DNA from 3 places in the Paenibacillus sp. sgz302164 genome. Region 2 is predicted to be linked to each of the others. Evidence: riboswitches for the same ligand, from Rfam matches in the RefSeq annotation. Region 2 holds a riboswitch; each other region holds the start of a gene.
What was found. A riboswitch is a leader RNA that binds a small molecule or an ion and turns the genes downstream of it on or off. The one in region 2 is predicted to bind ZMP and ZTP.
Positions count from the first base shown of each region.

Region 1: linked by a shared signal. The riboswitch ahead of rpiB (ribose 5-phosphate isomerase B) and the one ahead of AC0LWT_RS09920 (DJ-1/PfpI family protein) in region 2 are both predicted to bind ZMP and ZTP.
Region 3: linked by a shared signal. The riboswitch ahead of AC0LWT_RS15480 (bifunctional 5,10-methylenetetrahydrofolate dehydrogenase/5,10-methenyltetrahydrofolate cyclohydrolase) and the one ahead of AC0LWT_RS09920 (DJ-1/PfpI family protein) in region 2 are both predicted to bind ZMP and ZTP.

Region 1 is NZ_JBVYOL010000042.1:28,870-31,110, reverse strand. Features, by position in the region: gene glyA (serine hydroxymethyltransferase) at 1-152, opposite strand, end outside; gene AC0LWT_RS36640 (TIGR01440 family protein) at 205-810, opposite strand; gene rpiB (ribose 5-phosphate isomerase B) at 829-1,287, opposite strand; ZMP/ZTP riboswitch at 1,388-1,468, opposite strand; gene AC0LWT_RS36630 (low molecular weight protein arginine phosphatase) at 1,597-2,202, opposite strand; gene AC0LWT_RS36625 (manganese efflux pump MntP) at 2,230-2,241, opposite strand, start outside.
Region 2 is NZ_JBVYOL010000005.1:28,573-30,813, forward strand. Features, by position in the region: gene AC0LWT_RS09920 (DJ-1/PfpI family protein) at 295-882, opposite strand; ZMP/ZTP riboswitch at 933-1,013, opposite strand; gene AC0LWT_RS09925 (LysR family transcriptional regulator) at 1,064-1,978, opposite strand; gene mdcA (malonate decarboxylase subunit alpha) at 2,141-2,241, shown strand, end outside.
Region 3 is NZ_JBVYOL010000008.1:208,589-210,829, forward strand. Features, by position in the region: gene AC0LWT_RS15470 (alpha/beta hydrolase family protein) at 1-195, shown strand, start outside; gene AC0LWT_RS15475 (pectinesterase family protein) at 220-1,152, shown strand; ZMP/ZTP riboswitch at 1,216-1,293, shown strand; gene AC0LWT_RS15480 (bifunctional 5,10-methylenetetrahydrofolate dehydrogenase/5,10-methenyltetrahydrofolate cyclohydrolase) at 1,366-2,235, shown strand; gene AC0LWT_RS15485 (cyclodeaminase/cyclohydrolase family protein) at 2,222-2,241, shown strand, end outside.

The DNA of each region.
Region 1 (2,241 bases), on a different contig from region 2:
TTCGTCAGAACCGTACCCATAGCTTCCATAACGGCTTCGCTGACGATGTTTTCGGATGCGATAAGCTCGATTTTGTCGCGTTGACGGCCCAGTTCCAAGTTCATCGCTTCTGCGATTTTCGGATCTTGCTTGCTTAAAAAGTTAGTAGACATGTTCAGTTCCTCCCTGGTCTTCTTTGTATTTAAACGTACAAACGCAGCGAAACTAACAATCCGCTTTCGGAGACGCGGCAGCGTACTGTTGTTCGGCTGTCTCCTCCGAGTACACAGCCCGCATGCCGCCGATCAACTTCGGCCGCGTGTAAGCCATAGTCACATAGGCGTGGCCGATATTCCGCACCGGCGGACGAACCGGCACCGCGACACGGCGAAGGTGCATGCCGATGAGCGTGCTGCCGATATCGATCCCGGCGTGAGCCTCAATCGTCTCGACGACTACGGGCCGGGCAAAATGGCGGTACGCATAGGACGCCATCGCGCCCCCGGCTTTCGGCACCGGAATGACGGACACCGGCTCCAGACGGGGATACAGCGCGAGCACGTCTTCCTCCAGCACGAGCGCGCGGTTCAGATGCTCGCAGCATTGAAATGCCGCGTGCAGCCCGAATTCCCGGCACACGCGCCCGGCCGCTTGAAAGATCGGCTCCGCCGCGTCCAGCGTCCCGGATGTGCCGATGCGATGCCCGAGTATTTCGCTCGTGCTGGTGCCGATGACAAGCAGCTGTCCGGGCTTCAACCCCCCCGCCTGAACCAGCTCACGCAGATTGGCTTCAACGGCTTCAGCAATCGTAGGCAGAATGGAATCAGTCATCGGATTCCCTCCCGCGGCTTACGGATGAAGCGCGAAGCGCTCTTCGATCTTTTGAACTTTACCGATGCGGTTCTGGTGGCGAACGCCTTGCGAAAATTCCGTTTCCAGCCAAATTTTCACGATTTCTTCGGCAACGCCAGGCCCGATGACGCGCTCGCCCATAGCCAATACGTTCGTATCGTTATGCTCGCGAGTCGCTTTGGCGGAGAACAGATCGTGAACGAGGGCGCAGCGGATTCCGGGAACTTTGTTGGCGGCAATCGACATGCCGATGCCTGTCCCGCAAATCAGGATGCCTTTATCCGCTTCCCCGGCAACTACTTTCTCGCATACTTCCAGCGCATAATCCGGGTAATCGACGGAATCCGCGCAGCTGCAGCCGAGATCCAAAACCTGGTGGCCTAATGATTCGATAAAAGGAATGATGACATCTTTCAAACGATACCCTGCATGATCCGCACCCAATGCAATTTTCATCGGTAAACGCTCCTTTAAAATTCATTTGTCCTTCCTATTATAGCCCATTACCCACCGGAAAACGAAAAAAAGAGCAGGACACGCGAAAGTACGCGCGTTGCTCTTTTGCCCAGGCGACCGGCCGTATAACCCGATGCTCCATTGTGGTTAACCCCACTCGTCGCCAGTTACATCGAGTCTCAATCAATACGTCTATTTTATCGCATTCCGGCGTGCCTGTAAAGGTGATATCCGCGGGGCGGGTTCGCGCAGGCAAGGCAAGCCGATTCCGCCGGATCCGCTCCAAACCCGCTTTTCTAGGAATCAGTCCTAAGGGCCCAGCAAATTCGATCCGTTCTGCCGCTCGCGCAGCTTTTGCACCAGCTTATCCAGACATTGTCCGATTTCAACGGCTGTTGCCCGGTAAATGTCTATGGAACCGCCGAACGGGTCGGAAATATCGTAATCGGGAATGCTTCTTTCCAGCTGCAAATACCGGCTTCTTTCCTCGGAGGAAACCGTCTGAGCCAGCGCTTGTTTGAGCTGAATCTCGGCTGCAAGCCGTTCCCGCTCCTCCATCGCGCGCAGCACGTCCGGATTATCCTCCACGTACTCCTTGAGCGTATAAATTTTATCTACGGCATCCGGAAAACGCTGAACAACCGAACGCTTATGGCCGACCGTCATCGTCAAAATCAAATCCGCCCACTGCACCTCGGCCTGCCCAATAAAAAGAGAGCTGATCTTGTCCCGGAAACCCGCTTCTTTCAAAATCGCGTCGCTGTTGTGAGAAATGGCCCCTCCCGTAACAGCGGATACGCCGGCGGAACGGACCTCGGCCGCTAGCCCTTCTTTTTGCACCTTGACCCGCAGCAAGCCCTCGGCTAGTGGACTGCGGCACGTATTTCCCGTACAGACAAAAAGTATTCGCAACATGATCCCCTCCTCCTCCCCTTTATTGTATCACAGCAAAAA
Region 2 (2,241 bases):
TGCAGGCTTTTCGCCGCGAACATGGGCCCAGACCCGTTTCAATCGAAAATTCCTGCACAATCGCAGGCTTTTCGCCAAAATGTACCACTTTTGCAGAAAAAGCCTGTACTTTTGCAGGCTTTCTACTTGCGGAGTCGCCATGCCACCCGCTCCAGATCCTCAGCCAGAACAGAAGAGGCGTGTCCACTTCAGCGCCACAACCCGTGCAGGGGAGGCGCGGATTGTGGAAGATCGGCTGTACCACCTCCGGTTCCTCTAACCTGCCACTTTATCCACAAGCTGATTTTCGGAGGTTTACTGCCACTCCATGATGTTTGCCGTTTCCCGGCGTCTTTCTTCTCCAAGCAGCTTGCTTACAACGTACAAAGACATATCGATCCCCGCAGATACACCGGCGGACAAAATTATTTTTCCGTTATCCACATACCGGACATCTTCCAATATTTGCGACGATTTCGGGACCGCTTCCCGCAATTCGTCCATTGCCAGACGGTGCGTCGTAAGCTTCAATCCTTCCAATAGGTTCGCTTTGGCTAAAATTAAAGCCCCGGTGCACACCGACAAAACAAGCTCCGCTTGACGCGACGCCTCGCGAATCCAATCGGTAAGCGTCTCGTTATGCATTTCTTTTCGCGCCCCCCGGCCGCCGGGTACGAGCAAAATATCAGGAGGCGGACAATTGCGGATCGTATACCCCGGGTTAACGCTCAAGCCGCCCGATGCGGCAACGGGCCCCTCCTGTTCGGCCACCGTATAGACCCGGAAGTCTTTCCCTCTGCCGCTTCCTGTTGTAAACACTTCGAACGGGCCCGCAAAATCCAGCACTTCAACCCCCTCAAAAATCAATATCGCTACGTTTCTTGCCTGCCGTACCTGCTCCATAGGCTCATCTCCCTTGAAAATAATAAAAAAAGCATCCGGTCAATGACCGAATACTTTGCCCAGGCGTACGGCTTAATAAAGGCTGTGCTCCCTCGTGGTACTCCACGTTTACGCCAGTAACACGCCCAAAAATTTCGATGCACTATTTATATCAGAAATTTCAGATAATTACAACCTATTTTCAAAAATCCGCTCTCGTCCCCTGCCGGCCAGCCGGTTCTCTCTGCGCCATCTGTCTGAAATAGTCCGCTGTAAATTCGCGGAATCTCGCCGCAGCTTCGGTGAGATACTTGTCTTTGGACCACGACAGCCAAATCGTGCGTTCGCATCTCGGCTCTTCGATCCGAAGCAGCTCGACGGCCGAGCCGGTCGCTCCTCCCCAGGTCACGGAAGGGATGAAGCCGACGCCTTGTCCGGCCCGAATCAACCCGCGGACCGTCGCAGGGTCGTCGCTTTCGAAAATGATGCGGGGCGTAAATCCCGCCTGCCGGCACAGCGCGTCCGCCGTTTCCCGCAAGTTTTTGCCCGGCCGCAGGCTGACGAACCCCTCGTCCGCCGCTTCGCTCAGCCGGATTTTTCCGCGGCTTGCCAGCCGGTGGCCGCAGGGCACCGCAAGAAAAATTTCCTCCGTAAGCAGCGCTCTGCTCTCCACGCCTTGAATGGGCATGGGCGAAGAGGACAGGCACAGATCGAAATCGGAGCGCATCGCCGCGAGGGAAGCATGCTGCAGCAAGTGAAAGCCGATTTGCGGATGCTTTAGCCGGAAGGAAGCGAGCAAATCCGGCAGCAGGTGCGAGCCGACCAGAACGGCAAGCTCGATGCTGCCGCCGGTCTCCCCCGACATATCCCGAATCTCCCTCTTCCCGTCCTCCAAAGCCGCGATGGCGGTGTCCACTTTTCGGAGGAACGCTTTGCCATATGCGTTCAAACGAATATATTTTCCGGTGCGGTCGAACAGTTTGACATCCAAATCTTTCTCCAGCGCGGAAATCATTTTGCTCAGCGCAGGCTGCGGAATGCGAAGCTCCGCCGCCGCCTTCGTCATATGCTCCAGCCTGGCGACGGTTTGAAAATATTTTAGCTGCAGCAGCTCCATAGCAACCCCTCATCTATTCGATATTGAATATAATTCTTATACATAATTATATATTATCCGATATGTATAGACTACCTGTATACTATTTTCAAAAGGATACACATACAGGAGTCTGTCCGATGTCGGTCAGACTCCTAGTACCCCGAACGAGGAGGATGCGGTATGAATCAAACGATACATGCGCAAGCGGCGCGCTCCTGGACGACGCGGCGCGACGAAAAAGCGCGGAGGCTGCGGCAGGCAAGCCGGCTGATGGAAGGGCG
Region 3 (2,241 bases), on a different contig from region 2:
AGGCCTTTGTTTATCGAGTCCGGGGATCAGGACCGGGTATTTCCGGTTGGAACGACGGAAGAAGCCATCGTGCGGCTGACCCGGATTTACCGCAGTCTCGGAGCGGAGGACCGGCTCGCTGCCGACATATTCCCGGGCAAGCATGAAATTTCCGGAAGAACATCATTCGACTGGCTGAAGGCGCAGCTTTCCTGAGCGGAGAGGAGACGAACCTTTTTTATGAGACATATCACGGTTTCGCAAGACGGCAGCGGGGATTTCACCGGCATTCAGGAGGCGATAGACGCCGTCCGCGTGCTTCCTCTGGAGCCTGTCACGATCTACGTCAAAAATGGAACTTATCGCGAAAAATTGCTCATTCCCGACAATAAACCGGACATCGCACTGATCGGCGAGAGCCGCGAAGGGACGATTATCGCTTACGGCGATTACGCCAGGATGACGGGGCCGGACGGCAAAGAAATAGGAACGTTCCGCACCGCCGTTTTGAAGGTGGAGGCCGACGATTTTCGCATGGAAAATTTGACGGTGCAAAACACCGCGGGCTATGGCCTGGAAATCGCGCAGGCCGTTGCTTTGTACGCTTCCGGCGACCGTCAGGTTTACCGCAGCGTCAGGCTGCTCGGCAATCAGGACACTTTGTATACGAGCCGGGGGCGGCATTATTTTGCCGGTTGCTATATCGAAGGGCATGTCGACTTTATTTTCGGATCGGCGGCGGCATGCTTCGAATCGTGTGAAATCCGCAGTTTGCGCGGAGGCTATATCACAGCAGCTTCGACTCCGCGAGGCGCGGAATTCGGCTACGTCTTTTTGAACTGCCGTCTGACCGGGGCGCAGGAGGAGGAGTCGGTCTACCTCGGCAGGCCCTGGAGAGCGTGGGCGCATACCGCGTTTATCAACACCTGGATGGGGCCGCACATCTATTCGGCGGGTTGGGACAATTGGGACAATCCCGGCAATGAAAGCACGGCCCGCTATACGGAGTACGGCAGCACGGGCCCCGGTGCGCGCGATGCCGCCGTCCGCGCCGGCTGGGCGAGGGTTTTAACGGAAGCGGAAGCGCTGCGGCTTGATGCCAAAACCGTTCTGGCCGGCCATGACGGCTGGGACCCGACGGAGAGCGGAGAGGGCGCTGCAAGGCGGGCGTGAAACATTCTCGCCCGGCCGTCTATGCGGAACGCGAATCTATGTGATAAACTGTACGCAGCAGTAATCGTCATGTGTGACTGGCGTAACGTGGGCAACCACGAGGGAGCACATGGCTTATAGCCGTACGCCTGGGCAAAGTATTTGGTAAGCAAGCATGCGACCAAGTACTTTTTTTGCATTTTCATCCGATTATGGAGAGGGGAACGAACGTAAATGGGTTTGCTGCTTAAATCGAAGCCGTTAGCCGATCAAATCTCGCACTCTATCGCCGCCGAAGTCGGCAAATGGAAGGAGCGGGGCGTTCAACCGGCGATAGCCGCCATTTTGGTGCAGGGCGATCCGGCTTCCGCGTACTACGCCAAAGCAAAGGAAAAGCTGGCTGCCAAACTCGGGGTTGCCTTTCATTTGATGGAATTTGAGGCGCAAGTGAGCGAACAGCGCCTTCTTGAGGAGATCGAGCGGTTAAACGGGGACCCGGCCGTGCACGGAATCATGCTCGAGCTCCCCGTTCCCGGGCACATCCGCGTGCAAAAGCTGTCCGATGCTATCGCTCCGGCCAAAGATGTCGACGGCATATCTTCGGCGAACAAATTGGCGTGCATGACGGGAGAAAGCGGGTTGTACCCGGCGACGCCCCAGTCGTGCATCCGCATTTTGAAACATTACGGATACCGGCTTCAGGGGGCGCATGTCGTTCTGATCGGGCGGGGAGAAACGGTAGGGCGGCCGCTGATGCAGCAGCTGCTGCGCGAAAATGCCACCGTAACCGTCTGTCATTCCTATACCGCGAATTTATCCGGCCATATCGCTCAAGCCGACATTTTGATTACGGCCGCAGGCAAAGCAGGCCTGGTGACCCCGGGCATGGTGCATGACGAATTGGTCGTCATCGATGCGGGAATCAATGAAACGGAGGCTGGAATTGCAGGCGACGCCAGCCCCGGCATTTGGGAAGCGGTGAAAGCCGCGACACCGGTTCCGGGCGGAGTAGGCACGCTGACGACCGTCATTTTGTTCGAAAATTTATTAAAAGCAATGGAACTGCAGTCCATCGGGCGGGGGGATGCAAATGAAAGTTTTTGACCGGAA